DNA from 4 places in the Sphingomonas fuzhouensis genome. Region 1 is predicted to be linked to each of the others. Evidence: predicted binding sites of a transcription regulator. Region 1 holds the regulator's gene; each other region holds the start of a gene.
What was found. The regulator LexA, encoded in region 1, represses DNA repair genes until DNA is damaged. The targets are predictions, from matches to a motif close to GTTCCNCNCTTGTTCT.
Positions count from the first base shown of each region.

Region 2: the regulator LexA is predicted to act here: its motif matches at 4,149-4,164, upstream of U1H82_RS14075 (ATP-dependent helicase).
Region 3: the regulator LexA is predicted to act here: its motif matches at 2,956-2,971, upstream of U1H82_RS01240 (DUF3072 domain-containing protein).
Region 4: the regulator LexA is predicted to act here: its motif matches at 2,254-2,269, upstream of uvrA (excinuclease ABC subunit UvrA).

Region 1 covers NZ_JAXSQY010000001.1:689,374-697,283, reverse strand. The annotation lists gene U1H82_RS03295 (hypothetical protein) at 1-70, opposite strand, end outside; gene U1H82_RS03290 (anthranilate synthase component II) at 267-881, shown strand; gene trpD (anthranilate phosphoribosyltransferase) at 878-1,873, shown strand; gene trpC (indole-3-glycerol phosphate synthase TrpC) at 1,870-2,646, shown strand; gene moaC (cyclic pyranopterin monophosphate synthase MoaC) at 2,643-3,110, shown strand; gene U1H82_RS03270 (molybdopterin molybdotransferase MoeA) at 3,174-4,349, shown strand; gene lexA (transcriptional repressor LexA) at 4,405-5,085, shown strand; gene U1H82_RS03260 (ComEC/Rec2 family competence protein) at 5,463-7,547, opposite strand; gene gltX (glutamate--tRNA ligase) at 7,627-7,910, shown strand, end outside.
Region 2 covers NZ_JAXSQY010000006.1:221,506-229,415, forward strand. The annotation lists gene U1H82_RS14060 (prolyl oligopeptidase family serine peptidase) at 1-702, shown strand, start outside; gene U1H82_RS14065 (hypothetical protein) at 811-1,152, shown strand; gene U1H82_RS14070 (glycine zipper 2TM domain-containing protein) at 1,206-1,769, opposite strand; gene U1H82_RS14075 (ATP-dependent helicase) at 1,855-4,146, opposite strand; gene U1H82_RS14080 (inorganic phosphate transporter) at 4,347-5,987, shown strand; gene U1H82_RS14085 (MFS transporter) at 6,034-7,308, shown strand; gene rsmD (16S rRNA (guanine(966)-N(2))-methyltransferase RsmD) at 7,299-7,835, opposite strand; gene U1H82_RS14095 (pseudouridine synthase) at 7,835-7,910, opposite strand, start outside.
Region 3 covers NZ_JAXSQY010000001.1:251,523-259,432, reverse strand. The annotation lists gene U1H82_RS01255 (amidohydrolase) at 1-877, opposite strand, end outside; gene U1H82_RS01250 (Lrp/AsnC family transcriptional regulator) at 1,055-1,498, opposite strand; gene ald (alanine dehydrogenase) at 1,627-2,733, shown strand; gene U1H82_RS01240 (DUF3072 domain-containing protein) at 3,004-3,216, shown strand; gene U1H82_RS01235 (tetratricopeptide repeat protein) at 3,221-3,847, opposite strand; gene U1H82_RS01230 (cytochrome c-type biogenesis protein) at 3,847-4,224, opposite strand; gene U1H82_RS01225 (redoxin family protein) at 4,221-4,748, opposite strand; gene U1H82_RS01220 (heme lyase CcmF/NrfE family subunit) at 4,745-6,679, opposite strand; gene ccmE (cytochrome c maturation protein CcmE) at 6,676-7,110, opposite strand; gene ccmC (heme ABC transporter permease CcmC) at 7,208-7,910, opposite strand, start outside.
Region 4 covers NZ_JAXSQY010000007.1:16,251-24,160, reverse strand. The annotation lists gene uvrA (excinuclease ABC subunit UvrA) at 1-2,246, opposite strand, end outside; gene U1H82_RS14480 (S10 family peptidase) at 2,437-3,948, shown strand; gene U1H82_RS14475 (M24 family metallopeptidase) at 4,031-5,233, shown strand; gene U1H82_RS14470 (hypothetical protein) at 5,535-5,909, shown strand; gene U1H82_RS14465 (family 16 glycosylhydrolase) at 5,944-6,735, shown strand; gene U1H82_RS14460 (4-hydroxyproline epimerase) at 6,778-7,791, opposite strand; gene U1H82_RS14455 (NAD(P)/FAD-dependent oxidoreductase) at 7,825-7,910, shown strand, end outside.

The DNA of each region.
Region 1 (7,910 bases):
GAGCGGATTGCTGGGCCAGCGCCACACCGGGGGTCAGCAACAGGGCGGCGATCAGAGCGGCTCGAACCATGGTGACGAAAACTCCTTATGTCCTGACAACGTCGGACGCGCGGCATGGCTCCATGCTGAACGGCGCGCGCCGGGGGCCGATTCCGGGCGAAATTGCGGCCATATGTCGCATGTCTTTCGATTCCGCCAACAGCTTCGCGCTGCCCTGCCAAGCAAGGGGGCGTTGCACCGTCCGTACGATCGGCTATGGCGGTGCCATGATCCTGGTCGTCGACAATTACGACAGCTTCACCTGGAACCTCGTCCATTATCTTCAGGAATTGGGCAGTGCGGTGGAGGTGGTCCGCAACGACGCGATCTCGGCGGGCCAAGCGCTCTCGTCGGGGGCGCAAGCCTTTCTCATCTCCCCCGGCCCCTGCACGCCGACCGAGGCGGGCGTCAGCCTGGACCTGGTCGCCGCCGCCGCCGATGCGGGGCGGCCGCTGCTGGGCGTGTGCCTGGGCCATCAGGCGATCGGCCAGCATTTCGGCGGTCTGGTCGAGCGGGGCGGATTGATGCACGGCAAGACTTCGCCGGTGCTGCACGACGGGACCGGGCTGTTCCGGGGCCTGCCCTCGCCCTTCACCGCAACCCGCTATCACTCGCTGATCGTCAACGACGTGCCCGACAGCCTGGTCGTCAATGCGCGCGCGGAGGATGGCACGGTGATGGGCTTCCGCCACGCGACGCTGCCGATTCACGGCGTTCAGTTCCATCCGGAAAGCATCGCCACCGAATATGGCCATGCGATGCTCGCCAATTTCCTGCGCGAAGCGGGCGTCGCGCATGAGCTGCCCGAGCGGTTGCGGCCGCCGGTCGAGAGCGCCGCGTGACCACCATCGCGTTGCTGCCCGATCCCGTCAGCCCGCTGTCGCGTGAGACGGCGGCGGCCGCCTTTGCCGACATATTGGACGGCCGCGCCGAGGATGACGCGATCGCCGCCTTCCTGATCGGCCTGACCGAGCGCGGCGAGACCTCGATCGAGATCGCCGAAGCCGCGCGCGCCATGCGTCAGCGGGTCATCCCGATCGCGGCGCCCAAAGGCACCGTCGATGTCTGCGGCACCGGGGGCGACGGGCACCACACGCTCAACGTCTCGACCGCGGTGTCGCTGGTCGTCGCCGCGCTGGGCGTGCCGGTCGCCAAGCATGGCAATCGCGCCGCCTCGTCCAAGGCGGGGGCGGCGGATACGCTGGAAGTGCTCGGCCTCGACATGGAGCGGGCGGGCCAGGTCGCCGAGGCCAGCCTGGGCGATATCGGCATCGCCTTCCTGTTCGCCGCCAACCATCATCCGGCGATGGCGCGGATCACCCCAATCCGGCGGCGGATCGGACGGCGGACGATCTTCAACCTGATGGGTCCGCTCGCCAATCCCGCGCATGTCGGGCGGCAGTTGATCGGCATCGCGCGACCCGACTATGCAACCGTCTATGCCGAGGCGCTGGAGCAGCTGGGGGCCGAGGCTGCACTGGTCGTGTCGGGCGAGGAAGGGCTGGACGAATTGTCCGGTGCCGGGCCCAGCATCGCGGTATCGGTGGGCGAGATCACCGCGCCTGCGACCATCACGCCGGAGGATGCGGGCCTCCCCCGCCATCCCGTCACCGCCATTCGCGGCGGCGACGCGCGGCACAATGCCGAAGCGCTTCGCCGCCTTCTCGCCGGGGAGCCGGGCGCGTATCGCGACGCGGTTCTCCTCAATGCCGCTGCCGCCCTGCTGGTCGCCGGGCATAGCACCGACCTTCGCCAAGGCGCGGTCGCTGCCGCTCGGGCGATCGACTCGGGCGAGGCCGCGGCGCTTCTCGATCGATGGATTGCTTACCGATGACGATGCTCGACCGCATCCTGGAAACCAAGCGCGCCGATGTTGCCGCGCGCAAGGCGACCATGTCGCATGCCGATCTGGACGCCAAGATCGCGACCATGTCCGCCCCGCGCGGTTTCCGTGCCGCGCTCGACGCCAAGACCGGCCATGCGCTGATCGCCGAGGTCAAGAAGGCCAGCCCCTCCAAGGGCCTGATCCGCGCCGATTTCGATCCCCCCGCCCATGCCCGCGCTTACCAAGCCGGGGGCGCGGCGTGCCTGTCGGTGCTGACCGACGAGCGCTGGTTCCAGGGGGCCGACATCTTCCTGGAACAGGCGCGCGACGCGGTATCGATCCCGGTGCTGCGCAAGGACTTCATCGTCGATCCCTGGCAGGTGCACGAGTCGCGCGCGCTGGGGGCCGATGCCATCCTCATCATCGTCGCCGCACTCGATGACGGGCAGATGCAGGAGATCGAAGCCGCCGCGATCGAATGCGGCATGGACGCGCTGGTCGAGGTCCACGACGCCGCCGAGATGGAGCGTGCAGCCCGGCTGAAGTCGCGACTGATCGGGGTGAACAACCGTGATCTCCGGGACTTCTCCGTCGACTTTCAGCGGACCTATGAACTCGTCGGCCGCGCGCCCGCCGGGTGCACCTTCGTCGCCGAGAGCGGGCTGACGACGCGCGCCGATCTGGACGCGATGGCCGAGCACGGCATTCACTGCTTCCTGGTCGGCGAAGCGCTGATGCGCCAGCAGGACGTCGAGGCGGCGACCCGCGCGCTGATCGGATGACTGGCCTCACCCATCTCGACGCGGAGGGCGCGGCCCGGATGGTCGATGTCGGGGCCAAGGCGGTCACTTCGCGACAGGCGGTGGCGCGGGGCCGCATCACCATGTCCACCGACGCCGCCGCCGCGATCCGCGCGGGCAGCGTCCAGAAGGGCGATGTGTTGGCGGTCGCACGGGTAGCGGGCATCATGGCCGCCAAGAAGACCAGTGACCTGATACCCCTCTGCCACCCCCTGCCGCTGAGCAAGGTCGAGATCGACCTCGCGCTGGACGAAGAAGGCGTGACGGCCACCGCCACCGCCGCGACGGCGGGCCAGACGGGCGTGGAAATGGAGGCGCTGGCCGCCGTGTCGGTGACGCTGCTGACCATCTACGACATGGCAAAGGCACTCGATAAGCGCATGACGATCAGCGATATTCGCCTGATCGCGAAGACCGGCGGCAAGTCGGGCGACTGGCACGCCTGACGCCTCCGAGCGCGGGAACGGACAAGGCCCGGATGCGTCCTTGGGCCAAAAGGAGCGACCGTCATTCTCTTACCCGTCCCCGAAGCGCAGGCGCGCCTGCTGTCACTGGCCAGCGAACGCCCCGTCGTCGAACGTCCTTTGCGCGAAGCCGCCGGACGCTGGGTGGCGCGCGACGTGGCTGCGCGGCGGACCCAGCCTGCGCACGACCTGTCGGCGATGGACGGCTATGCGATCCGGTTCGCAGACATGCCGGGGCCCTGGACCGTCATCGGCGAAAGCGCGGCGGGGCGGCCTTTCGGGGGCCGGGTCGAACCCGGCCAGGCGACTCGCATCTTTACCGGCGCGGCGCTGCCCGATGGCGCCGATACCGTGCTTGTGCAGGAAGAAGCCGCCCGCGACGGCACGATCTTGACGCTGGCGGGCGAAGGCCCCGCCCATCAGGGTCGCAATGTGCGGCGACGCGGCCTGGACTTTGCCGAGGGCGCGACGCTGATCGCCGCCGGACAGCGGCTGACCCCGGCGCGGATTGCGGTCGCGGCGACCGGCGGCCATGCCACGTTGCCCGTCCGTCCGCCCGTCCGCGTCGCGATCGCGGCGACTGGCGACGAGCTGGTGCCGCCGGGCAGCACCGATCCGACCGCGCTGCCCGAATCGAACGGCGTGATGCTGGCCGCGATGCTCGCCGATCTGCCGGTCGACATCATCGATCTGGGTATCCTTCCCGACAATCTGGATGCCTTGCGCGACGCCTTCGCCTCGGTCGAGGCGGACCTGCTGGTGACGACGGGCGGTGCGTCGGTCGGGGATCATGATCTCGTCCAGCCTGCGCTGAAGGCCGCCGGGGGCAGCGTCGATTTCTGGCGTATCGCACTTCGCCCCGGCAAACCGATGATGGCCGGGCGCCTGGGCGAGACGGTGGTGCTCAGCCTGCCAGGCAATCCGGTTTCCGCCTTCGTCACCGCAACGCTGTTCGTCCGTCCGCTGATCGCCCATATGGCGGGCGCGGCGGCCCCTTTCCCCGCGCCCGTCCCCGCCATTCTAGGCGAGGATTTGCCCGCCAACGGCCCGCGTATCGATTATCTCCGCGCCGCGATGATCGACGGGCGGGTCCATGCGGCGGCCATTCAGGACAGCTCGATGCTGCTGACGCTGGCGCGTTCGACCTGCCTCATTATCCGCCCGCCGTATGCTCCGGCCGCCGCGATCGGCGACTCGGCGGAAATCCTGATGCTCGCTTGACGCAAGCCAATACGTTCCATATAAGTTCCACGTCTGTTCTGGACGGAGGATCGCGATGCTCACCGCAAAGCAGCATGAGCTTGTCTGCTTCATCAACGACCGTTTGAAGGAAACCGGCGTCTCGCCCTCCTTCGAGGAGATGAAGGAGGCGCTGGACCTCAAGTCCAAGTCGGGCGTCCACCGCCTGATCTCCGCGCTGGAGGAGCGCAACTTCATCCGCCGCCTGCCCAATCGCGCCCGCGCGCTGGAGGTCTTGCGGATGCCCGACCGGCCCGAAAAGCCGGTCGCGGCCGAACCGGGGCCGGGCAATGTTCGTACTCCCGCCACGCGTCCGGCGATCGAGCCCGCCAATGACGTGGTCGAAATCCCGCTGCACGGCCGGATCGCCGCCGGTGTCCCGATCGAGGCGTTCGAGGGCAGTTCGATGCTCGCCGTCCCCGCTGCGCTGCTGGGCTCGGGGGAGCATTATGCGCTGGAGGTGTCGGGCGATTCGATGGTCGAGGCGGGTATCCTCGACGGCGACTATGCCCTGATCCGCCGCACCGATGTCGCGCGCGACGGCCAGATCGTGGTCGCGCTGATCGACGATAGTGAGGCGACGCTGAAATATTTCCGACGCGAAGGCTCGATGGTCCGCCTCGACCCCGCCAACCGGGCTTATGATCCGCAACGCTATGCGCCGGCGCAGGTGCGGGTGCAGGGTAAATTGTCGGGAATCCTCCGCCGCTACGAATGATGGCGGATGGCGGGGGCCGGGCGGTCTCTCCGTCGCCTTGGATCGAGTGAGGGGCCCGACATGGCGTGGGTCGTTCCCCTTTCCGCTCTGCGACGGATCGTTGCCGAACCTATTACATCGTCCCGGCGGAGGCCGGGACCCAGTTGGGGTAAGGCTGGTAATTCCTTCCGATCGACCTGTTACTGGAGCTCCGCCTTCGTCGGGGTGGAGCATGGTGGAAGCTTGGCGGAGGGCATTACCCGCCACACCCTAACGGCGAGTAGCTTTCTCTCCTGTCGATGTATCCAATCGTAAGACGCGATAAGCAGATTGGGTTCAGCCAGAATAAGTTCAGCGGATTCGCGTGCGGCATCGAGCATCGATACGAGACTGCTCCGTCAGCGCCCTTTGCCGGAAGGCATATAGGCCCAAGGATGCCGATCCCCCGGCTCACGCGTCGTCCGAACGTCAGGTGGGTTTAGCCGGATCGAAACGCCCCCGGTATTCCGCAGGGTCGACGGATCGAGTTTCAACCAACGCGGGCGACAGGCGGGCGGAAGACGCCGGTCGGCAACCACGATATCGACCCGCCTGCATAGTGCGACCAGCGCGTCCCACGGCACGGGATAACCACTGCGCGTGGCCGCGATCCGCCAGGTCCGGCCGTCCCGCACGATGTCCGTCACGCACATATCTTGCCCGCATCGGGCGCGGGGCTGATTGGCCAGCACAAGCGGCTCGGCCTTGCTCCCGCCCAGTTCGGATAGGGTGGTGCGCATATAATCCCCTGCCCGGTCGCGGAGCAGCGCCATGCCCTGGTCCGTCGCGATGGCGGCATGGCGGCCGTCGCCGGTCACGATCAGGTCCGGCGCGGGAGCAGCGAGCATGACCGCGATCCCTGCGGCGAGCGCTGGCGCACCCAGCCATCGATACCGCGTCCGCCACAGCGCGATCCACACGCCCCCGACCACGCTCACGCCAAAGGCCCATCCGGGCGCGACAGGCAAGGCGACGACCGATCCCGGCATGGCCGACACATGGTGCGCCAGCGCCAGCAGCAACCCGATCGCCCTGCCGAGCAGCCACCAGAAAGGCCCACCCAGCCCCAGGGGGTCGAGCAACAGCGCGATCATCTCCAACGGCATCGCGACGAAGGTCGTCCATGGAATGGCGACGATATTGGCCAGCGCGCCGTAAAGTCCGGCCTTGTGGAAGTGGTAGACGGCGATCGGCATAAGCGCCGCCTCCACCACCAATCCCGTCACCAGCAGCGCACCCAGATGCCGTGCCGCCGTCACGCGCCAGTCGGGATGCGGCCCCAGCGCGCGCCGGACCGCCGGGTGATCGTGCAGCGCCACGATGGCGGTGATCGCGGCAAAGGACAGTTGAAAGCTCGCACCGACCAGCGCCTCGGGCCGAAACACCAGGACGATGAGCGCGCCCGCCGCGACCAGTCGCAAGGTCATCGCCTCGCGTCCCAGCGCCAGCGCGGTCAGGACCAGCATCGCCGCGACGCAGGACCGGATCGTCGGCACCTCCGCCCCCGTCAGCCACGTATAGCCGATCGCCGCCAAAGCGCCCGCCGCCGCGCCCACCAGCGGCAAGCGAACCCGCAACGCCAGCCCCGGCCACAGCGCCAGCAGCCGGATGGTCAAGGTCATCGCGATCCCGACGACCGCCGTGATATGCAGCCCACTGACCGACAGCAGATGCGCCAGCCCTGCGCGACGCATCGCCTCCGCATCGCTTTCGGCGATCGCACCGACATCGCCGGTCGCCAGCGCCGCCGCGATCCCGCCTTCGCTTCCGTCAAGTCGCGTCGTGATCCGCTGCGACAGGCGCCGACGCAGCCCCTCGTCCGCCCCCGCACCGCGCAACATGACGACGGGTGCAAAGCCACGCCCGGTCGCTCCGATCCCCTGGAACCAGGCCGCACGCGCGAAATCATAGCCGCCCGGCGCAACCGGTCCTGCGGGCGGCATCAGTCGGGCACGCACCCGAATTTCGGCGCCTGGCCCCAGCCCGATCGGGGCATCCTGCTCCGCCAGCGACACCCGGATGCGCGGCGGCAAGGCGACGTCCCGCCCCCGCCCGTCCCACGCCGTTAAGGGGTGCAGCATCAGGCGCACGATCTGCCGTGCGGCCAGCCGGTCGACACCCTCCACCCGCGCGACCATCTCCGCCATCATCGGCCGGGCGAGCACGGGCGCCCGCACCGACTCGGCGCGAGCCCAGGCGAGCAGCACACCCGCCAGCATCACCAACGCCGCGACACCCACCCCCCGCATGACCCGTCCGCCATCGGACAGCGTCACTGCCGCCACGCCGATCGCGGCGCACCATAGCGCCGTCGCGACCCAGGCTCTCGGATCGGGCAGCACGAACCACGCCGCGATCCCCGTCCCCAGCATCACCGGCGTCCACAGCGGCATCTGGTTGCGCTCCGCCTCGGCCCAGCGCTCCAATTGGATCAGGCGCGGCATTTGGCGGCGCGGGCGCATGGTGCTAGGGGCTGCGGCGGCTGAATGGGCCATCGGATTTCATGATTGGGAGTATGCGCGGTTGAGCGCAACAGATGATATCGCCGCCAACGGGATCGTGACCCGTTTCGCGCCCTCGCCGACCGGCTTCCTCCATATCGGCGGCGCGCGCACCGCGCTGTTCAACTGGCTGTTCGCGCACGCGAATGGCGGCAAGTTCCTGCTGCGCATCGAGGATACCGACCGCGTCCGCTCGACCCAGCCCGCGATCGACGCGATCCTGGACGGCATGCGCTGGCTGGGCCTGGATTGGGACGGTGACGCGGTGTTCCAGTTCGCCCGCGCCGACCGCCATGCCGAGGTCGC
Region 2 (7,910 bases), on a different contig from region 1:
CCGACGCTGATGACGGCCTATGGCGGGTTCGACGTCGCGATGACGCCCTATTATCTGGGGTCGACCGGCAAGATCTGGACCGAGCGGGGTGGTGCCTATGTCCTTGCCAATATCCGGGGCGGCGGCGAGTTCGGGCCGAAATGGCATGATGCGGGGCGCAAGACCAAGCGGCAGATCATCTATGACGACTTTGCCGCGGTGGCGAAGGACCTGTTCGCGCGCCACATCACCAATCCACAGAAGCTGGGTATCTATGGCGGCTCCAACGGCGGTTTGCTGATGGGTGTCGAATTGACCCAGCATCCCGATCTGTGGAAGGCGGTGACGATCCAGGTGCCGCTGCTCGACATGGTCCGGTATCAGAAGATCGCGGCGGGCGATTCGTGGACCGACGAATATGGCTCGATCGACGTGCCCGAAGAGGCCGCCTTCCTGCGCAAGATTTCGCCCTATGCCAATATCCGTAAGGGCGTGGCCTATCCCGAGCCCTATATTTGGACGACGACCAAGGACGATCGCGTCGGGCCGCAGCACGCGCGCAAATTCGCCGCGCGCCTGTCGGAATATGGCATACCCTATCTTTTTTACGAGGATACGGCAGGCGGCCACTCCGGCGACGCCGACATTGCACAAGGTGCGCGATTGAATGCGCAGCAGATGGTTTATTTCGCGCAGAAACTGATGGATGCGCCAAAACGGTAATTGCGCAAGCCGGGCGTGACGAGCGCCCGGCTTTTTTCCGAAGGCCGATGGGGCAATAAGGCTCTTGCTGCGTTGCGGCAGGACGGGCAAATGCAGGGGATGACCGATATGACGACGACCGAGCGCCGTCCGGCTGAACCGGCGGCAGGCGCTCCCGCCATCATCTTCGAAGCCATCGTCAAGATGCGGGCGGTGTCCGCCATGTACAATCGCGGCGAAGTGGTGCTGGCACCCCATGTGATCTACACGCGGCACGACGAACTTTATGTCGATGCCACGACGATCGAGCGCGACGGCAAACCGCCGCGCGAAGAGAAGATGGGGACGTTCAAGCTCGCCGGGCTGGGTGCGCTGCGCCTGACTCCGCGCCGCTTCACCCCCAGCGCCCTGCTGGAACGCGACGCCGAGAAATATCAGGGTGCCGCGCTGATGATGATCGATCCGGCCTGAGGGTCATGCCGATCGGAGCGCCGCCCCCTCATGGGCGCGGCGCCGATTGACGATCAGCGGCAGCGAACCTGGTTCTGCTCGATCGAGCGTCCGGCCAGCGCGCCGCCGGCGGCCCCTAGCAGCGTGGCGATGGTGCTGCTGCGCCCGCCGACCAGATTACCGAGAATACCGCCCGCCGCGCCGCCTATGATCAGGCCGGTCGTGCCGTCCGGACGGCGGCAATAATAGCGGCCATCGGTGCCCGCATAGACCCGGTCCTGGGGTTGCAGAACCCGCTCGCGATATTGCGAACCCTCGCGATAGTCGCCGACCGGATCATAATAGGGTTCGGCATTACGGTCATAGCCGTCCGCCGGAACCGGCGGGGCAACCCGGTAACCGCCGGGGCCCGGACCGGGCGGCGGCGGGCCGGGACGATAGCCGCCATCGTCATAACCGCGACCGACCCGCGAGAGGTACAGGTCGACTTCCTGGTGATAGAGCTGATATTCGCGGTTGAAACGCGCCTGCGCCGCCCGGAATCGGGCGTCATCGGCTGCGGTCTGGGCCGCGGCGGGAACGGCCGTCATCGTGACGGCCGTCGTGATTGCCATGATGGTCAGACGGCGAAAGCCCATCGGTCCTGTCCCTCCTAGACCCGGTGATCGGGTGAGGCGACCGATACGGTTGCGCACTGATATGGTTCCTGAACGGCGAGGCGCCTCACCCCTTGGTGACGAAGCTGTCCATCACCCGCTTGCGCCCGGCCTGCTCGAAATCGATCTCCAGCTTGTTGCCTTCGATCGCGGCGATCTCGCCATAGCCGAATTTCTGGTGGAAGACGCGGTCGCCGACGCTCAGGTCATCGCGCCCCTTCTGCCCCAGCCCGACCGAGGGTGAGCGGGACTCGACGATCCGCGCAGGCCGGGCGGGGGCGGCATTCTGCCCCGTTGCCGCCCGCTGCCAGCCCGGCCCCCGGCCGGTGCCCCGCGCGACATTGGCGAAGGGGTCGGCATGTTCGGACCAGTTGGCTCGCCACAGGCTCTCGCCGCCGGTCATGCTGGTCTCGCTCTCGATATGCTCGGGCGGCAATTCGCCGACGAAGCGGCTGGGCAGGCTCGACGTCCACTGGCCGTAGATGCGGCGATTGGCGGCGTGGAGGATGATCGCCTTTCGTCGCGCACGGGTGATGGCGACATAGGCCAAGCGGCGCTCCTCCTCCAGGCTGCGCGTCCCGCCCTCGTCGATCGCGCGTTGCGAGGGGAACAGCCCTTCCTCCCAACCCGCCAGGAACACCGTGTCGAATTCCAGCCCCTTGGCGGCGTGGATGGTCATGATCGTCACTTCGGGTTCCCGCTGGTCGCCGTCACGGTCCATCACCAGCGCGACATGCTCCAGGAACGCGCCCAGCGACTCGTAATCCTCCATCGCGCGGACGAGTTCGGAAAGATTCTCCAGCCTTCCGGCCGCCTCCGCCGACTTTTCGTTCTGGTACATGGCGGTATAGCCGCTCTCGTCGAGCAACTGCCGGGCCAATTCGGGATGCGCCAGATCGCGCGCCATGTCCCGCCAGCGCGCGATGTCGCCGATCAGATTGCCCAGGCTCCGCCGCGCCTGCGGGGTCAGTTCGTCGGTGTCGAGGATGCGCGCGGACGCAATCGTCAGCGGCAGGCCTTCGGCCCGTGCCAATTGATGGATTTTGGACAGCGCCTTGTCGCCCAGCCCGCGCTTGGGGACATTGACGATCCGCTCGAACGCCAGATCGTCCGATGGCTGATTGACGACCCGCAAATAGGCCAGCGCGTCGCGGATTTCGGCACGCTCGTAAAAGCGGAAGCCGCCGACGATGCGATAGGGCAGGCCGATCGCGATGAACCGGTCTTCGAACTCGCGGGTCTGGTGCGAGGCGCGCACCAGAATGGCGATATCGCCATAAGAGGTGCCGGAGCGTTTTGCCGCCTCGATCTCCTCGCCGACGCGGCGGGCTTCCTCGGGGCCGTCCCAGACGCCCAGCACCCGGACCTTTTCGCCCACATCTAGTTCGGTCCACAGCGTCTTGCCCAGCCGTCCGCCATTATTGGCGATCACGCCCGACGCCGCGCCCAGGATATGCGGGGTGGAGCGGTAATTCTGCTCCAGCCGGATCACCTTGGCGCCAGGGAAGTCGCGTTCGAACCGCAGGATATTCTCCACCTGCGCGCCGCGCCACGAATAGATGGACTGGTCGTCATCGCCGACACAGGCGATATTCTTGCGCGCCTGTGCCAGCAGCCGCAGCCAGAGATATTGGACGCTGTTGGTGTCCTGATATTCGTCCACCATGATGTAGCGGAAGCGCTGCTGATAATGCTCAAGCACGTCGCGGTGCGTCTTCAGGATGGTCAGCATATGGAGCAGCAGGTCGCCGAAGTCGCAGGCGTTCACGCTGCGCAGCCGCTCCTGATATTGCCGATAGAGTTCAGCGCCCTGGCCATTGGCATAGCGCTCGGCTTCGCCCGCATCGATATCGGCAGGGACCAGCCCCTTGTTCTTCCACTCGTCGATCAGGCCACCGAGCGCACGCGCCGGAAAGCGCTTCTCGTCGATATCCGCCGCGACGATCAACTGTTTAAGCAGCCGCAATTGGTCGTCGGTGTCGAGGATGCTGAAATTGGACTGCAGCCCGACCAGTTCGGCATGACGGCGCAGCATCTTGGCACCGATCGCGTGGAAGGTGCCCAGCCACGGCATCCCCTCCACCGCATCGCCGACCAGCCGCCCGACCCGTTCGCGCATCTCGCGCGCCGCCTTGTTGGTGAAGGTGACCGACAAGATCTCCGACGGCCAGGCCTTGCGGGTGTAGAGCAGGTGCGCCAGCCGCGCGGTCAGCGCCGCCGTCTTGCCGGTGCCGGCCCCCGCCAGCACCAGGACGGGACCATCGGTCGTCAGTACCGCCTCACGCTGCGCCTCGTTCAGCGATCGCAGATAGGGATAGTCGGCCAGCGAAGCGGCGGGATCGGGGGAAGCGACGGTCATCGCGAACAGTTAGGGAACGTTTGCAATGGGGGCAACCACCCGTCGCGATCCTTTCATCGCCGGGCGCGTCATGGAAACGTCCACGACGCCGATCTCGACCTCTACCGCATCGACGATCGCGCTCGGCTGGATGCGTGTATCCGTCGCGCCGTGTTTGTCGTCATCAAATTGTCACCGGAAGGGCGCAACGCATATCCGTCATGACATCCTATGCGCTCGCCGGTGGCCAATCCGAATCCCGCGCTCGCGGTCCGCGTCTCGACGCCGGACTTCACCCCATGGGGCGCTGGGTCTTTACCGCTTTGCTGGTCGGTGGCCTCGCCTATGCCGGGTATAGCGTCGCGGTGGACACCGCGCGCGTCGGCGAGCCGATGGCGATGGGGGTCTTCGCCTTTCTGGGTCTGGCGCTGCTGATCGCGCTGGGGTTCGAATTCGTCAACGGCTTTCATGACACCGCCAATGCGGTGGCGACCGTCATCTACACCCATTCGATGCCCGCACCGCTGGCCGTGGTCTGGTCGGGCTTCTTCAACTTTCTTGGCGTCGTCACTTCGACCGGGGCGGTGGCCTATTCGATTATCACGCTGTTGCCGATCGACCTGATGCTGCATGTCGGATCGGCGGGTGGATTTGCGATGATCTTCGCCCTGTTGCTGGCGGCGGTTCTTTGGAACCTCGCCACCTGGGCGGTCGGCCTGCCCAATTCGTCGAGCCATGCGCTGATCGGATCGATCCTGGGCGTGGGGCTGGCCAATCAGCTTCTGTCGAATGTCCCTGGCACCTCCGGCGTCGACATGGCGCAGGTCTGGAAAGTGCTGTCGGCGCTGCTGTTCAGTCCGCTGATCGGCTTTGTCGGCGCGCTGATGCTGCTGCTGGTGATGAAGCGCTTCCTGCGCGACAAGCGGCTGTACCGCGAGCCGGAGGGCAATGCACCGCCGCCGCGCGGTATCCGGGCGCTCCTGATCTTCACCTGTACGGCGGTCAGCTTCGCGCATGGCGGCAATGACGGGCAGAAGGGCATGGGGCTGATCATGCTGATCCTGATCGGCTGCGCGCCCACGGCCTATGCCCTCAACCGCACGCTACCCGAAAGCGCGATGCCCGCCTTCGTGCACAGCGCCCAGATCGCCTCAACGGCCTATGCGGCACATGGGGGCCGGGAGACGCTGTCCGTCGACCGGGCGCGCGCGGTCGTGGTCGACGGGGTACGGACCAAGACGATCGACAGTCCCAATGTCTATGCCGGGCTTTCCGTCCTGTCGCGCGACATTGGCGAGCGGATCGCGAATTACGGTGCGCTCAGCCGCGTGCCTGCCGCAATCGTTCCCAATCTTCGCAGCGACATGTACCTCGTCCTAGACACCACGCGACTGGTCGTGAAGGACGAGGGCGCAAAGAGCCGCTTCACCGCCGCCGAGGTCGACTCGCTAAACAGCTATGCCAAGGATTTGGAGCGTGGCACGCGCTACATTCCGCTTTGGGTGAAGATCACGGTCGCACTCGCGCTGGGGCTTGGCACCATGGTCGGCTGGCGGCGCATCGTCGTGACCGTGGGCGAGCGGATCGGCAAGACCCATCTGACCTATGGCATGGGCGCGTCCGCCGAGTTGATGGCGGCCGCCACCATCCTGCTCGCCGACCGTTTCGCCCTTCCGGTGTCGACAACCCATATCCTGTCTTCGGGCGTTGCCGGTGCCTCCGTCGCCAATGGCGCAGGGCTTCAGATGCGGACCATCCGGAACATGGCGCTGGCCTGGATCATGACCCTGCCGATCGCCATGCTGCTGTCGGGCACGCTCTATTGGCTGCTTCTCCAACTGGCCCACGCGCTGGCGGCGTGAGCGGATAGGGCTTTACGACAGGGCTCCGCTTCTGCACGAGCGGGGCATGACCCATGGATCGCCCCCGTCGCACCGCCATATCCTGCTGGCCAGCCTGACCGGCACGGCGGTCGAGTTCTACGATTTCTATATCTACGCCACGGCGGCGGCCCTGGTGTTCGGGCCGCTCTTCTTTCCGGCCTCCTCGGCAACGGCGCAGCTTTTGCTGTCCTATGCCAGCTTCGGTCTGGCCTTCATCGCGCGGCCCGTCGGTGCCATTGCGTTCGGGCATTTCGGCGACCGGGTGGGGCGAAAGTCGACGCTGGTAGTCAGCCTGATGCTGATGGGTGGATCGACCGTCGCCATCGCCTTCCTGCCCACTTATGCCCAGGCCGGATGGATCGCGCCGCTGCTATTGTGCATGGCCAGGCTGGGGCAGGGGCTGGGCCTGGGCGGCGAATGGGGCGGCGCAGCGTTGCTCGCGGTCGAGAATGCCCCGCCTGGCAAGCGCAACACCTGGGGCATGTTCCCGCCGCTCGGCGCACCGGTGGGCTTCATCCTGGCCAATGGTTTCTTCCTGATCCTCGGGCTGATCCTGACCGACGACCAGTTCCGCGCCTGGGGCTGGCGTCTGCCGTTCCTCGCCAGTGCAGTGCTGGTGCTGCTCGGCCTGTGGGTGCGTCTGCGTCTGACCGAGACGGCCGACTTCGCCGAAGCGAAAAAGGCCGAGGCACTGCCGCGTGTGCCCATCGCTACATTGCTCCAAGGCCATAGTCGCGCGCTGTTGGCGGGGACGGGCGGGGTGATTGCGTGCTTCGCCATCTTCTATCTCGCGACCGCCTTTGCGCTGGGCCATGGCACGACGGTTCTCGGCTATCCGCGCGAGGCATTCCTGGGCGTCCAGCTGGTCGCGATCCTGTTCCTGGCGCTGGGCGTCATCGTCTCCAGCGTGATGGCCGACCGGCGCGGCGCACCGATGATGCTCAGGCTCGGCTTTGCCGGATGCGTGCTGGTCGGGATCGCGATGGGGCCGATGCTGGGATCTGGGTCGCTGGCCATCGTCTTCGTCTGGCTGGCGCTGGCGTTGTTCGTGATGGGTTTTGCCTATGGGCCGCTGGGCGGCTGGCTGCCCGCGCTGTTTCCGGCGGGCGTGCGCTATACCGGGGTGTCGATGACCTTCAATCTGGGCGGCATTATCGGCGGCGCGCTTGCCCCCATCGCCGCCCAGGCGCTGACCGAGCGCGGCGGGCTGAACTTCGTCGGCGGCTATCTGGTCGCCGCCGGTCTGCTCAGCCTCGCCGGGCTGTCGCTGATGCGGGGAAGGGCCGTCGCTCAGCCCTGACGCAACAGGGTCAGTCGTGCCTTGCCATGGACGCGTGAGGCATCGACGGTAAAGCCCGCGAGTGCGACCTCCTCCTGCTTGGCGGTCTCGATGCTGATCCAGGTGCCGGCGCCGACCCAGCCCAGCCGCGCGAGCTTGTCGAGCGCGACGCTGCCCGCGCCCGTTCCATAAGGCGGGTCCATCAGGATCAGGTCTAGTGGCGCACGGGCAGGTCCCAGCGCCATCACCGACGTCGCGCGAACATCACCCTGCGCCTCCAGCTTGGCGAGATTGGCCCGCAGGGCATCGAGCGCGGCACGGTCCTGCTCGACGAACAGGCACGACGCCGCGCCCCGTGACAGCGCCTCGATCCCGAGCGCGCCCGAGCCCGCGAAGAAATCGCCGACCGCCAGCCCGTCGAAATCTCCCAGACGCGCGGTCAGCATCGAGAACAGCGCCTCACGCGTACGGTCCGCGGTGGGGCGGGTCACATCGCCCTTGGGCGCGACGAGCGGACGCCCCCGCCACTGTCCGGCAATGACGCGCATCAGCGCCGCCCTCCCGGCCGACCGGGACGCGAGCCGCCCCCGTCGGGCCGCCCCGACCTCGTGGGTCGACCCGCC
Region 3 (7,910 bases), 440 kb from region 1:
GCCCGGTGCCGCCGATCCGCACGCTATCGTCGACGCCGCCACCATAGCTCATGATCCGCACGCGCAGATTTCCCAGGTCGCCCATCCGGCGATAGGTCATCCAGTCGTCCAGCGTCGTGCCCATGTCGGTGGTCGCGGTGATGCCATGCGCCAACAACTCGTTCTGCGCCTTCAGGAACGCGGCGTTGCGGTCCTTGGCGAGCGGCTGCGGGATCGCCTTCTGGATCAGCGCCATCGCGGCATCGACGAACACGCCGGAGGGCTGTCCGCCGACTTTCTCGATCCGGCCGCCTGCGGGGGATACCGTCTTGGCCGTGATCCCGGCCGCCTTCATCGCCGCGCCGTTCGCCCAGAGCGCATGGCCATCCGCCCGCTCCATCACGACCGGGCGGTCGGAGACGGCGGCGTCCAGATCGGCGGCGGTCGGGAAGCGGCCCAGCGCCCAGCTTTCCTGGTTCCAGCCGCCGCCCAGAATCCATTTCCGCTCCGGGTTGGCCGCGACATAGGCCATGATCCGGCTGCGCGCTTCGTCCAGCGATTTGGTGCCAGCCAGATCGAGTTCGATCTTGCGGAAACCCAACCCCATGACATGGCCATGGGAATCGACGAAGCCGGGCAGCAGCACCCGCCCCTTCATGTCCGCGCGCCAGTCGAGCTTTTCGGGCCGCTTGTCCTTCGCGCCCAGCAGCTTCACGACCTTGCCGTCCGGGGTCAGCAGCAGACCGGTAAAGCGGATGACCTTGCCATCCTTGTCCAGCGTCAGGCCGGTGACGTTATCGATCAGCGCATCGGCGAACGCCGCGGCGGGGGTCAGCACGATCGCCAGCGTGGCGAGCGCGGTGCGGAGGATGCGAGAGGAGAAAGCCTGCTTTACCATGGCCGTTCCCTATCGGGAGAATGGAAGGGTGGGAAGCACCAGGCATCATCATTCCTCCCCTGCAAGGGGAGGTGGCGCGCGCAGCGCGTCGGAGGGGTGTCCCGCTATCGAGAGGGCGACACCCCTCCGTCAGGCCTTCGGCCTGCCACCTCCCCTTGCAGGGGAGGAATTATTGCATCACGACCGCCGCACCACCTCGCGAATCACGAAGTGCGAGGCCAGCCGCGTCACCCCCGGCAACCGCGCCAGCGTCTCGCGGTGGATGCGCTCGTAACTGTCGTCGCGGCGCACCTCGACCTGGATCATATAGTCCGCCTCGCCGCTCATCAGGAAACATTCGACGATCTCGGGACAGCGCAGGATTTCGCGCTCGAACGCGGCCATCGTGTCCTGCCGCTGGTCCTTCAGCGTGACGTTGACCATCACGGTCGAGGGCCGCCCGCGCGCTTCATGGCTCAGGATCGCGCGATAGCCGGTGATGACCCCGCTTTCGCGCAATTGCGCTACGCGGCGATGCGCGGCGCTGGCCGACAGGCCGACCTTTTCGCCCAGCGCGGCGCTGGTCAGGTCGGAATCGCGGGCCAACTGGGCCAGGATGCGGCGGTCGATCGCGTCGGACATTTCATCCCGATATACCGCCGATCCACGCACGGATATCCCAAATTATACGATGCTGCGGGACCGCTTTGCACACCTCTCCCGCCCCGTCGGCGCTATTATCGGGGCAACATTTTTCAGGAGAGTGCAGCATGCGCGTCGGTGTTCCCAAGGAAATCAAGAACCACGAATATCGCGTCGGCCTGACCCCGCCGTCGGTCGCCGAGCTGGTCGCCGCCGGGCATGAGGTCATCGTCGAGACCAAGGCCGGTAGCGGCATCGATTTCGAGGACCAGGACTATATCGACGCGGGCGCGCGCATCGTCGCGACCGCCGCCGAGGTGTTCGACCAGGCCGAGATGATCGTGAAGGTCAAGGAGCCCCAGGCGGTCGAGGTCGCGATGCTGCGCCCGCACCATGTCCTGTTCACCTATCTCCACCTCGCCGCCGACAAGCCACAGGCGGAAGGCCTGATGAAGTCGGGTGCGACCTGCATCGCGTACGAAACCGTCACCAGCCCCCGTGGCGGCGTACCCCTCCTGAAGCCGATGTCGGAAGTCGCGGGCCGCATGGCGGTGCAGGTCGGCGCCCACTATCTCGAAAAGCAGCAGGGCGGCCGTGGCATCCTGCTCGGCGGCGTGCCCGGCGTGGCGCCTGCCAAGGTCGCCATCCTGGGCGGCGGCGTCTCGGGCGTGAATGCAGCGCAGATGGCCGTGGGCTTACGCGCCGATGTCACCATCTATGATATCAACAACGACCGTCTGGCCGAGCTGGACATGTTCTTCTCCAGCCAGATCAAGACCGCCTATGCCTCCAAGGCGGCAATCGCGGCGGCGGTGAAGAACGCCCATCTCGTCATCGGCGCGGTGCTGGTGCCCGGCGCGGCGGCCCCGAAGCTCGTCACCCGTGACATGCTGAAGACGATGAAGCGCGGCTCGGTGATGGTCGACATCGCGATCGACCAGGGTGGTTGCTTCGAGACCAGCCATGCCACCACCCATCAGGACCCGGTGTTCGAGGTCGACGGCGTGATCCATTACTGCGTCGCCAACATGCCCGGCGCTGTCGCCCGCACCTCGACCTTCGCGCTGAACAACGCGACCCTGCCCTTCGCGGTGAAGCTGGCGAACATGGGCGCCGAGGCCGCGATGAAGGCGGACGCGCACCTGGCGAACGGCCTGAACGTCTCAGGCGGCAAGATCCGCCACGCAGCGGTCGCCGAAGCGCTCGACCTGCCGTTCGAGGCCTGGGCGGGCTAAACCCCGTTCGCTCTGAGCGGAGTCGAAGCGCAAGCCCCGCCATCCGCCACAGGGCAAGACGATTAAGTTCGCGCGGAGGCGCGGAGACGCAGAGGGGTTCGGGATGGGGTCGGCGGCCGGTGTCTGTTCCGCCGACGGATTTTCCTCACCCTGGCGGTTGGAGGCCAGCCTTGCGGCTGGATGCACCATCTCCGCGTCTCCGCGCCTCCGCGCGAACAAAAAGAAACAAAACTGGAACATCGCCGTTGATCCCCCTGAAAGGATCACTCGATGACCGACAACCCCAAGACCGAACCCTTCTCCAACGCCGAGAAGGACCCCGATGACTGGACCACCGGCGACGAAAAGATGACCGGTGCGCAGGCCAGCTATCTGAAGACCCTGTCCGAAGAGGCGGGCGAACCGTTCGACGATACCCTGACCAAGGCGGACGCATCCAAGCGCATCGACGCGCTTCAGGCCAAGACCGGCCGGGGCCAGTAAGCCCCTATTCCCCCATCATCCGTATCGCCTGGTCGAGCAGCATCAACCGCTGCGCGATCGCCGGGCGATAGGGGGCGTTCTCAGGCGACAGTTGCAGGGCGCGGGCCCAGAACGTCCGCGCCTTGCGGAAGTCGCCCACCCGCATCCAGGCCAGCCCTTCGAAGAAGAAGGGCGCAGGGTCCCTCGGCCCCAGCGTGCGGGCCCGGCGAAAGGCGAATTGCGCGGCGGGCGACATCTGATAACCGTCATGCGCGAACAGGACATTGCCCAGTTCGGTCCAATAGGGAACGCTGTCCCGCTTGCCGCCGACCGCGCCCAGCATGATCTGCACCGCCGTCCGCTTATTCCCCGACCGGGACAGCGCATCGGCGGCGGTGAACATCGCCGCCTCGTCGCCATAACGCCCGATCAGCTGGCCACGCAGCTCGGCGATGGAGTCATTGTCCAGCAGCGAATCAGGGCGCGGCGCGGGCGGACTGGCGGCCAAAGTCGGCCGCCCCTGCCACGCATAGCCGACCCCGCCCAGCGCCAGCGCGGCCCCCAGCATCGTCCAGAGCGGCCGGGGAAAGCGCAGCCACAGCGCCGCGCCCATCGCCCCCGCGGCAAGCAGCAGCAGGATCAGCCAGCCCATCAGCGCCCCTTCCGAAAGCTCGACCGCGCGATCCACGCCCCGATCGCCAGCAGCAGGAGCGGCGCGGCCCAGAGAAGGGCCGTCGCCCCGGACAAGGGCGGGTCATAGCTGACATAATCGCCATAGCGCTCGATCAGCCAGTGGCGGATCGCCTCGGGCTTCTCACCGCGCGCGATCCGCTGGCGGACCAGCGCGCGCATATCGGCGGCCATGTCGGCGTCGCTGTCGGCGATCGACTGGCCCTGGCACACGACGCAGCGCAGTTCGCCCATCAGCGCACGAGCCTGCGCCTCGGCACGGGGGTCGGGCAGCTGCGTATTGCCGTAATCGACCGCAGGCGTCCCCGCGGCCAGCAACAGAGCGAGCGACAGGCTCATCGCGCGGCGGCCACGTCGCGGACTATCTGGTCGACCTGATCGGCGCGGATATCGCCGATATATTGCCGCACGATCCGCCCGCGCCCGTCGATCAGGAAGGTTTCCGGCACCCCCGACGAACCGAGCGACATCTGTACCCGGCTGCGGCTGTCATCGCCGATCGCGCCGTAAGGATCGCCGTTGCGACGCAGGAAAGCGGCGATTGCGGGGCCCTTGTCATGGATCGCGATGGCGTCGATCGGCACGCCGCGCGCCTTCAACGCCATCAGTTGCGGCGCCTCGGCGATGCAGGGGATGCACCAGCTGGCAAAGACGTTGAGCAGGCGCGGGCGGCCATGGCCGAAATCGCTGCTCGACAGGCCCGGCTTGCTCGCCACCATCGGGTCGAGGCGGAAGGCGGGCAGCGGCTTGTCGACCAGCGTCGAATGGACGGTCGTATCGGCAGGCCGCATCAGCCCGGCCGCAACCACCGCGAACAACACCCCGAACAGCCCCAATGGCAACCAGATCAACCCGCGCTTCATCCCCACAGGGCCTCCCGTCGCCGCTGCTGCCATCCCTTGAACCAGCGCCCGAACAGCGCCAGCGCCCCGCCCAGCGCGATCAGCGCGCCGCCTGCCCAAATCAGCGTCACGAACGGCTTCCACCACAGCCGCAACTGCCAGCGCCCGGTCGCGGCGTCCCGCTGGCCCAGCACGGTATAGAGCTGGCCGTCCCAGCGGGTGGCGATCGCGCTTTCGCTGGTCGTGGTCGGCGGATCGGTAAAGAAGCGCTGTTGCGGGCGCAGCGTTGCGCCGTTGCCATCGCGCGTCGCGGTCAGCCTGGCCTCCAGCGCCGACCAGTTCGGCCCGACATTGGGATAGATGCGGTCGAGCTGCACCCGCCACGGGCCGACGATCGTCGCCTGCCCCGGATAGAGCGCGACCAGCCGCTCGGCGGTAAAGGCGCTGTCGCAGGCCATGCCGATCATGCTGACGCCCAGCCCGACATGCGCGACGACCATGCCCCAGATCGGCAGGGGCGTGCGCCGCCAGTTGCGCCGGGCGATCGGCAACACGCTGGCGACGATCAGGCCGACGCCGAAGGACAGTCCGAGCAGCGACAAGACGCTCATGCCGCCGGTCAGGGTCAGCATCAGCGCAAAGGTCCCCGCCGCCGCGACCATCGGCCACAACATGCGGATCAGCACCGCCTCGGCGTCATCCTGCCGCCAGCGCAAGGACGGCCCGACAGCCATCACCGCGACCAGCACCAGCGCGATCGGCCCGGCGGCGGCGTGGAAGAAGGGCGGCCCGACCGACAGTCGCACGCCGAACCCGGCCGCGACCAGCGGATAGAGCGTGCCGATCAGCACGATGCCCAGGATCACCGAGAGCAGCAGATTGTTGACGACCAGCCCGCCTTCGCAGCTGACAAAGGCGAAGCTGCGGCCCGCGCGCACCTGCCCGATGCGCGCGCCGAACAGCGCCAGCGCCCCCCCGATATAGAGACCCAGCAGCCCCAGGATGAACGCCCCGCGTCGGGGATCGACGGCAAAGGCATGGACGCTGGTCAATATGCCCGAGCGGACCAGGAAGGTGCCGATCATCGACATGGAAAACGCCACGACCGCCAGCATGACGGTCCAGGCGCGCAGGCCATCGCGCGCCGCCAGCACATTGACCGAATGCAGCAGGGCGGTCGCTGCCAGCCACGGCATCAGCGAGGCATTCTCGACCGGGTCCCAAAACCACCAGCCACCCCAGCCCAACTCATAATAGGCCCAGTAAGACCCCGCCGTGATCCCGATGGTCAACAGCACCCAGGCGCCCAGCACCCAGGGCCGCATCGCACGGGCAAAGGCTGGCCCCACCTGCCCCGTGACCAGCGCGCCGACCGCAAAGGAAAAGGCGACCGACAGCCCGACATAGCCCGCGTAGAGCGTCGGTGGATGGAAGGCCAAACCGGGGTCTTGCAACAGCGGGTTGAGCCCCTGCCCCTCGATCGGCGCGGGGTTCAGCCGCGCGAACGGGTTGGAGGCGAACAGCAGAAAGGCATAGAAGCCCAGCGCGATCGCCCCCTGCGCCGCCAGCGTCGCGACATGGGTCGCCCGGTCGAGCGTGCGCTCCTTCCACGCGACCAGCGCGCCGCCCGCGCCCAGGATCGTCACCCAGAGCAGCATCGATCCTTCGTGATTGCCCCAGGCTCCAGCGAATTTATAGATCCAGGGCTTGGCCGAATGGCTGTTCTCGGCGACCAACTTGACCGACAAATCGGTGTTCAGGAACACAGCGATCAGCGCCGCCATGGCGATCGCGACCAGCGCACCCTGCACGATCGCGACCGGCCCGATCGCCGTCATCGCCTGCTCGCCCGCCGCATCCTTGCGCCGCAAGGCAAGGACGCCGAGCAGCAGCTGCAACCCGGCCAGCATCGCGGCGAACCAGAGTGCGGCGAGGCCCGCTTCGGCGATCACGGCTCCAGGCTCCGGCTCTCGTGCATATTGCCTGCGATTTCGGGAGGCATGTATTTCTCGTCATGCTTGGCGAGCAGGTTGGTCGCGACGAAGCGGCCATCGGGCTGGAACTGCCCCTCCGCCACCACGCCCGATTTCTCGCGGAACAGGTCGGGCGTGATCCCGGCGAAGGTGACGGGCGTCGTCGCCTTGCCGTCGGTGACGACGAAACGCACCGTCACCCCATCGGGCGCGCGGTGGACCGACCCTGCCTCGACCATCCCGCCCAGCCGGACCGCGCGGCCCAGCGGCAGGCCCTGTTTCTGCGCATCGGAGGGGGTGTAAAAGAACGCCGCCTGGTCCTTCATCGCCGACATAGCGAGCAGCACCGCCGCGACGATCGCGGCCAGCGCCAGCAGCGCCAGCGTGAGACGTTGGGATTTGGGCGTCATTTCTCGGCGCGCTTCATCGCCAGATAGCTGACGAGGGTCAGCACGCTCGCGCCCCCCAGCATGACCGCATAGGCGGCCGCGACGAACGCCATCTGGTTCATGCGCGCGCCATCCGCCGCATCCGCGCCTCGGCCTTGGCCCTGGCGAGCAGGGTGCGCATCCGCATCAGCACGATCGCGGCGAACAGGAAGGTAAAGCCGCTCAAGCTGATCGGCAGCGGCCAGAGCAGCGACCTGTCGATGCTGGAGCCGGTCAGCCCGATCGACTGGCCCTGATGCAGCGTGTTCCACCACACCACCGAATAGCGGATCACCGGCAAGAGTGCGGTGCCCGCCAAGCCGTAGAGCGCCGGAATACGCCCGTCGCCGCCGCGATCCGCATCGGCACGAGCGAGCGCGATATAGCCGAGATAGACGAACAGCAGCAGCAGCATCGAGGTCAGCCGCCCGTCCCATTGCCACCACGTCCCCCAGGTCGGCCGCCCCCAGATCGATCCGGTCGCCAGACAGAGCGCCGTAAACACCGCGCCGGGCCAGGCGATCGCACGCCCCGCAACCTGCGCCAGCGGATGCCGCCAGACGAGCAGCGACAGGCTGGCGAGCGCAATCCCGCTCCATCCGCCCATGCCCAGCCAGGCGGCGGGAACATGGATATATAGGATACGTACCGTCTCGCCCTGAAGATAATCGGGCGGCGTCTGGGTCAGTCCTGCCCAGACCGCGACTGCGATCAGCGCAATACCCGCCCCCAGGAAAATCCCGGTCAGCGGACGAGCGATCTTCAGGAAACGCGCAGGGTTC
Region 4 (7,910 bases), on a different contig from region 1:
CTGAACCGGCCCGGCTTGTAGCCGCGCGCCTGCGCCTCGGGCAGTCCGGCGAACCAGTCGCGGATCTGGGTGAAGGCGCCGGTATAGGTCGCCGGGTTGGAACGCGGGGTGCGGCCGATCGGCGACTGATCGATGTCGATCACCTTGTCGAGATGCTCGAGCCCGGTGATCTTCTCATGCTTGCCCGCCAATATGCGCGCGCCGTTCAGCGTGCGCGCGGCGGCGGCGTAGAGCGTGTCGATGGTGAAGCTCGACTTGCCCGAGCCCGAGACGCCGGTGATGCAGGTGAAGGTGCCGAGCGGGATGCTGGCGGTGACGCCCTGCAAATTGTTGGCGGTCGCCTTGTGCACGGTCAGCTTCTTGCCCGATCCCTTGCGGCGCTTGGCGGGCACCGCGATCTCGCGTGTGCCGTTCAGATAGTCGGCGGTGACGCTGGTCTTGGACTTGAGCAGCTGCTTGAGCGTGCCGTGCGCAACGATTTGGCCGCCATGCACGCCCGCCCCCGGCCCCATGTCGATGACATAGTCGGCGGTACGGATCGCATCCTCGTCATGCTCGACCACCAGCACCGTGTTGCCCAGGTCGCGCAACCGCCGCAGCGTCGCCAGCAGCATGTCGTTGTCGCGCTGGTGCAAGCCAATCGACGGTTCGTCGAGCACGTAGAGCACGCCCGACAGGCCCGAGCCGATCTGCGATGCCAGGCGAATCCGCTGGCTCTCGCCACCCGACAACGTGCCCGAGGTCCGGTCGAGATTCAGGTAATCCAGCCCGACATTGTTGAGGAAGCCCAGCCGCTCGACGATCTCCTTCAGGATCGGCTGCGCGATGGCGCGCTGCTGGTCGGTCAGATGCTCCGGCAGACCGGTGAAGAAGGCCAGCGCATCGATCACCGACAGGCGCGTCGCGTGGCTGATGTCCTGCATCGCGATCTTCACCGCCCGTGCCTCGGGCTTCAACCGCGCGCCGTGGCAGACTTCGCAGGGCTGCGGCGACTGATAGTTGGACAGTTCCTCGCGCATCCAGGCGCTCTCGGTCTGCAGCATCCGGCGGTTGAGATTGCCGATCACACCCTCGAACGGCTTCTTCACGTCATAGGACTTCTTGCCGTCGATGAAGGTCAGCGTCACCGCCTTGCCCTTGGTCCCGTGCAGGATCGCCTCCTGCGCCTTGGGGTCGAGGTCCTTCCACGGCGTCTCCAGCGAGAAGCCGAACTCGCGCGCGAGACTCCCCAGCACCTGCATATAATAGGGGCTGGGCGGGTTGGACTTGGCCCAGGGGACGACCGCGCCCTTCTTGATCGACAGCTCGTGATTGGGGACGACCAGATCCTCGTCGAAGATCAGCTTCTCGCCGAGACCGTCACAGGCCGGACACGCCCCCTGCGGCGCGTTGAACGAGAACAGGCGCGGCTCGATCTCCGAAATGGTGAAGCCGGAGATCGGGCAGGCGAACTTTTCCGAAAATACGATCCGGCCGTCGGGCGCATTGTTGCCCAGCACCGCCGATTTGGGCGTCGCGGGTTCGACCGGATCGGCGGGGTCGACATAGGCCAGACCGTCCGCCAGCTTCAGCGCCGTCTCGAAACTGTCGGCCAGACGTGTGGCGATATCCTCGCGCACGACCAGACGGTCGACCACCACCTCGATGTCATGCTTGAACTTCTTGTCGAGCGCGGGCGCCTCGTCGATTTCGTAGAGCTGGCCATCGATGCGGACGCGGGTGAAGCCCGCCTTCTGCCATTCGGCCATTTCCTTGCGATACTCGCCCTTGCGGCCGCGCACGACGGGGGCGAGCAGATAGAGGCGCGTGCCCTCGGGCAGCGTCATCACCCGGTCGACCATCTGGCTGACCGTCTGCGCCGCGATCGGCTCGCCGGTCGCGGGCGAATAGGGGATACCGACGCGCGCCCAGAGCAGGCGCATATAGTCGTAGACTTCGGTGACCGTCGCCACGGTCGAGCGTGGATTGCGGCTGGTCGTCTTCTGCTCGATCGAGATGGCGGGCGACAGCCCCTCGATATGGTCGACGTCCGGCTTCTGCATCATCTCCAGGAACTGGCGCGCATAGGCCGACAGCGACTCGACGTAGCGTCGCTGCCCCTCGGCATAGATGGTGTCGAACGCCAGCGAAGACTTGCCCGACCCCGACAGGCCGGTGATGACCGTCAGCGTGTCACGGGGAATGTCGATATCGACATCCTTGAGATTATGCTCGCGCGCGCCGCGGACGGAAATCTTGGTCAGCATGAGGCAGGTTCTACTTCTGTTCCGGGAGGAATGCCAGAGGCGAGATAGGGTGCGGCGTCCCGGGTTTCGAGGGGGCGGGCTTGCGGTAACGTGCGACCTTCGCCCATGATCCGTGCGGGGCGCCAGGATTGTACATCTCGAACGCTCCATGTGATATAGTATCGCATTGCTCGTATGGAGACGTTCCATCTTGTCGAAGACCCTGCACCTGTCCGCATTGCTGCTGCTCGCCGCGGGAACCGCCGCCAGCCCGGCCGCCGCGCAAAAGGCCGAGAAGACCGAGACCAAGACCACCACCGAGACCAAGGACGACGACAGCAAGCGCCCGCCCTTGCCCGCCGACAAGACGATCAGCCAGAGCGCACGGATCGGCGGCCGGATCGTCAACTACAAGGCGACCATCGGCAAGATCGCGGTGCGTGACGACAAGGGCAAGGAGATCGGGCAGGTCGTCTATACCGCCTATACCGTGCCCGGCGGCGATGTCCGGCGCCCGGTCACCTTCGCGTTCAACGGCGGGCCGGGTGCGTCGTCGGTCTATCTCAACATGGGCGCGGTCGGCCCCAAGCGCGTGCCCTTCGGCGCGCAGGGCGATGCGCCGTCCGACGCGCCGATCACGACCGACAATCCCAATAGCTGGCTGGACTTCACCGACCTGGTCTTCATCGACCCCATCGGCACCGGCTTCAGCCGCAGCCTGGTGGACGAGGCGGAGACGAAGAAGGATTTCTACGCCAACGACCCGGACATCAAATATCTGTCCAAGGTCGTCTATGACTGGCTGGTCAAGGAAGGCCGGCTGCGCTCGCCAAAGTACATCATGGGCGAAAGCTATGGCGGCTACCGCGCACCGCGCATCGCCTATGAGCTTCAGTCGCAGATCGGCGTCGGGGTGAACGGGCTGGTGATGGTATCGCCCTATCTCGACCCGGCCTCGGGCGACGATGCCACCGCGCTGTCGCCCTTGCCCTGGATGATCGACCTGCCCTCGATGGCCGCCGCGCAGTTGGAGCGGCAGGGCAAGCTGACCCCGGAGGCGATGGCGGGGGTCGAAGCCTATGCACGCGGCGATTACCTGCGCGACCTGATGCGCGGGCGGTCGGACACCCAGGCGGTCGACCGGATGGTGACGCGCGTGACCGAGCTGACCGGGCTGGACCCCGCCCTTGTCCGCAGGCTGGGCGGGCGAATCGACACGCGCACCTATCTGCGCGAGATTCACCGTAACGACTCGACGATCGGCAGCATCTACGACTCGAACGTCACCGCCTTCGACCCCTTCCCCTGGTCGTCGCAGCAGCGGTCCAACGACCCGCTGCTCGACTCGCTGATCGCGCCGACGACCAGTGCGATGGTCGATTTCGTGACGCGCGAAGTGGGTTGGAAGACCGACGCGCCCTATCACGCGCTGTCCTATGCGGTGAACAGCGCCTGGGATCGCGGCAAGCCCGACGACACCCCCGTCACCGACCTGCGCAAGGCGATCGCCAACGACCCAAAGATGAAGGTGATGATCGTCCATGGCTGGGACGACCTGTCCTGCCCCTATTTCGCGTCGCGGCTGATCGTCGACCAGATGCCGAGTTACGGCGTGGCGCAGCGGGTGAAGCTGAACGTCTATCCGGGCGGGCACATGTTCTACAGCCGCACCGACAGCGGCGCGGCGTTCCGGCGCGATGCGATGGCGATGTACGGCGGTTGAGCATGACGGAGCGCCGCGCTGACTGGCGCAGCGCTCCCACCCACGCTACAGGCCGAACCGTATACGAAATGGAGCTTATGGCATGGCGGGCATGATCGGCGGATCGACGGCGGAGCACGAACTGGCGAACCTTTCGCCTTGGGCGAACCCCGCGCCGGTCATCACCGCCGGTGAGCGGGCCCAGCGTCTGACCCGCGCCCGCGCATTGATGGCGCAGATGGGCGCGGATGCGCTGCTGATCGGCGCGGGCGCCAGCTTGCGCTATTTCACCGGCGTCGCCTGGGGTGCGACCGAGCGGCTGGTGGCGATGCTGCTGCCGATTGCGGGCGAGCCGATCTTCATCTGCCCCGGCTTCGAACTGGGATCGTTCGAGGCGAGCCTGTCCATCCCCGCCACCGACATCCGTCTGTGGGAGGAGGATGAAAGCCCCTCCGCGCTGGTCGCCGATGCGCTGAAGGCGGCAGGGGCCAGGACGCTGGCGATCGACCCCGCCATAGCCTTCCTGTTCGTCGAGCGTATCCGCGCCGCCGCACCCGGCGTCGCGCTGGTCGATGGCGGGCCGGTGGTCGATGGCTGCCGCCGGATCAAGTCGCCTGCCGAAATCGCGCTGATGCAACAGGCGATGGACATCACGCTGGAGGTCCAGCGCCGCGCCGCGCGCATCCTGCACGAGGGCATCCGCGCGTCGGAGGTGATCCGCTTCATCGACGCTGCCCACCGCGCGCTGGGCGCATCGACCGGCAATTATTTCTGCGCGGTGCAGTTCGGCCGCTCGACCGCCTTCCCGCATGGCCTGCCGCAGGACGATGTGCTGCGCGACGGCGACGTGGTGCTGGTGGATACCGGCACGCTGATCGACGGCTATCATAGCGATATCACCCGCACCTATGCGTTCGGCGAGGTCGGCGACGAAGTTCGCCGCATCTGGGACATCGAGAAGGAAGCGCAGGCCGCCGCCTTCGCCGCCGTCCGGCCCGGCGCGCCCTGCGAGGCGGTCGATTACGCCGCGCGCGCGGTGCTGGAGCGTTCGGGGCTCGGCCCCGATTACCGCCTGCCCGGCCTGCCGCACCGCACCGGGCATGGCATCGGCCTGTCCATCCATGAACCCGCCTATCTGGTGCGCGGCGACCGGACGCCGCTGACGCCGGGCATGTGCTTCTCCAACGAACCGATGATCGTCGTGCCGGATCGCTTCGGCGTGCGGCTGGAGGATCATTTCCACGTCACCGAGACGGGTGCCGCCTGGTTCACCGAGCCGCAGCCCGCCATCGACGATCTGGGCTGAGGCCAGCAGTGCGGGCGGAGTCGTCGCTCCGTCCGCCGTTGGAAACAATATTAAATAAAACAACTTACCTATTATAAGTTGACGCTTGCCCGGCGATCGACTTCAAATGCCTCTCAGAGACGGTCAACGATACCGTCCAAGGGAGAGGCGCTGTGAAAGCAGGGCGAACGAACGCGACATCGCGGCCGTCATCGGCGACCGCCGCATCCGCCGTACGATGAGGCCGGGGATCATCCTTCTTGCGGCAGCGGGCTGTTTGGCGCTGGCCGCAGCCACGCTCTGGCATGGCAGGTCGCCGGACATGGCGCGACCTTCCCCCATTACGGTCGTCGCCGGGGACGGCTCTCACCCCCGCGATGTGGCACCACCCGCTGCGAACCCCGCCATCGTCGCTACGCCAGCCGCGACCGCTCCCACGACCAGACAGGCGGAGTCGATCATCACGAGCTTCGTCGCCCATGCTTCCGCCCCGCTTGCGATCGAAGGTTCGTCCTGCACGGGGTCGCGGTGCCGCGTCGCGGTCTATCAGACCGCCGATTACGTCCAGCGGGGTCGCAAATTCTACGAGTCCGACGATTTCACCGCGCTGACCCGCGCAGCCGGGGCGCGGTCGGTCGCGGTCTCGTCCTACGAACGCCCGGATCGAAGCGGCTATCTGATCGACATGATGTTCTGAAGACCAACGATAACAACGACAGGAGAGGAAGTTGATGACACTATACCGGGCGCTCGCGGCGGCGGCGCTGATGGTCGCGCCGCAACTGGCGCCAGGAACCGCAATGGCCCAGTCCTTCTGGGACGGCTTCGACAACAACAGCTACAACCGCAATCTGTGGATCGCGGAGAGCGGCAAGAATGGCGACCCGTTCGGCTGCACCTTCTATCCCGACATGGTGGTGAACGGCCAGGGCGGCAATGTCGCGCTGACGCTGCACAATGGCGCGTGCTCCGAGCTGAAGAGCAAGGCGCTGTATCAGTACGGCACCGTCCAGGCCCGCCTGCAACTCAGCAACATACCCGGCACGGTCGCCAGCCTGTTCACCTATAACAGCTGGTATGACAGCCCCGGCAAGCCGTGGACCGAAATCGACATCGAATATCTGCCATCCTATGGCAACACGCTGCACACCAACGTCATCTTCCAGGCCAGCCAGACCGGCACCTACCGCCAGTGGGAGAAATATATCTCGCTCGACAGTTATGGCATCAACCCGATGAACGGGCCGGTGACGGCGGGCTTCGACTGGACCGCCAGCAAGATCGCCTGGTATGTCATCAACAGCAGCGGCAACAAGATCTATATCCGCACGATCACCAAGAGCGACCAGACCAATTGCGACTGCATTCCCGCCAGCGCCTGGCCGTCCAATCCGGCGCGCATCTTCGCCAATTACTGGCACGGCAACAATTCGAACGCGGACTCGGTGAATTACTTCCCCAAACGCTATAGCGGCGCGTCGGGGCGGGCCGTGTATGACTGGATTCAGTTCATCGACTATTGATCGAACGGCGTGGCGGCTCCCTACAGCCGCCACGCCTTATCATCAGACGACGGTAAACCCGGCCCAGAACGGGTCCTCGCGATCGATCCAGATCGTGTTATAGCCGGTTGCGATCGCCGAGCCTTGGATCGACGGCACGATCGCCGCCTGACCGCCCAGCTCGGTAGCTTCCTCGACCCGGCCGATGAAGCGGCTGCGGATATAGCTTTCGTGGACGAAGCGGTCGCCGACGCGCAACCGCCCCTTGGCCGCCAGATGCGCAAGGCGCGCCGAGGTGCCCGTGCCGCATGGGGAACGGTCGATCGCCCGCTCGCCATAGAAGACCGCATTGCGCCCGTCCGCATCCTCGGCCGAGGGCTTGTCGGCCCACAGCACATGGCTGACCCCCCGGATCGAGGGTTCGAGCGGGTGGACCGGCTCGAACTTCTCGCGCACTAGCTCACGGATCGTGCGGCTGAGTTCGACCAGCTTCGACGCACCCAGATCGTCGAGGCCGGTATAGGCCCCCTGCGGCTCGATGATCGCATAGTAATTGCCGCCATAAGCGACATCCAGCGTCAACGGGCCGAAGCCCGGCACGTCGATCTCAATGCCCTCGGCCGCCAGATAGGCGGGGACGTTGCGGATACGGACGGCGGTGACTTTCGCGCCTTCCTTCTCATATTCGATATGGATCGTACCCGCGGGCACCTCGACCTTCAGCTTGCCCGGTTCGCGCGGGGTGATAAGGCCGTTTTCCAGGCCGAAGGTAATCATCCCGATCGTGCCATGCCCGCACATCGGCAGGCAGCCACTCGTCTCGATGAACAGGATCGCGGCGTCGCTGTCGGGCTCGCACGGCGGATAGAGGAAGCCGCCCGACATCATGTCATGCCCGCGCGGCTCGAAGCAAAGCCCGGTGCGGATCCAGTCGAACCGCTCCAGGAAATTCAGCCGCCGCTCGGCCATGCTGGACCCGCGCAGCAGCGGCGCGCCGCCCGCCACCAGCCGGACGGGATTGCCCGCCGTATGGCCGTCGATGCAGAAAAAGGTATGGCGGATCGTGGGTGACGTCATCGGGATTCCCTTGCTGTAAAATCCGTATACGATATGACGAGGCTTATGCCCAAGCCGGAAAATCACGCCAATCCATCAAACTGTCGCAGCGCCATCGTCGTGGGCGGCGGGGTCATCGG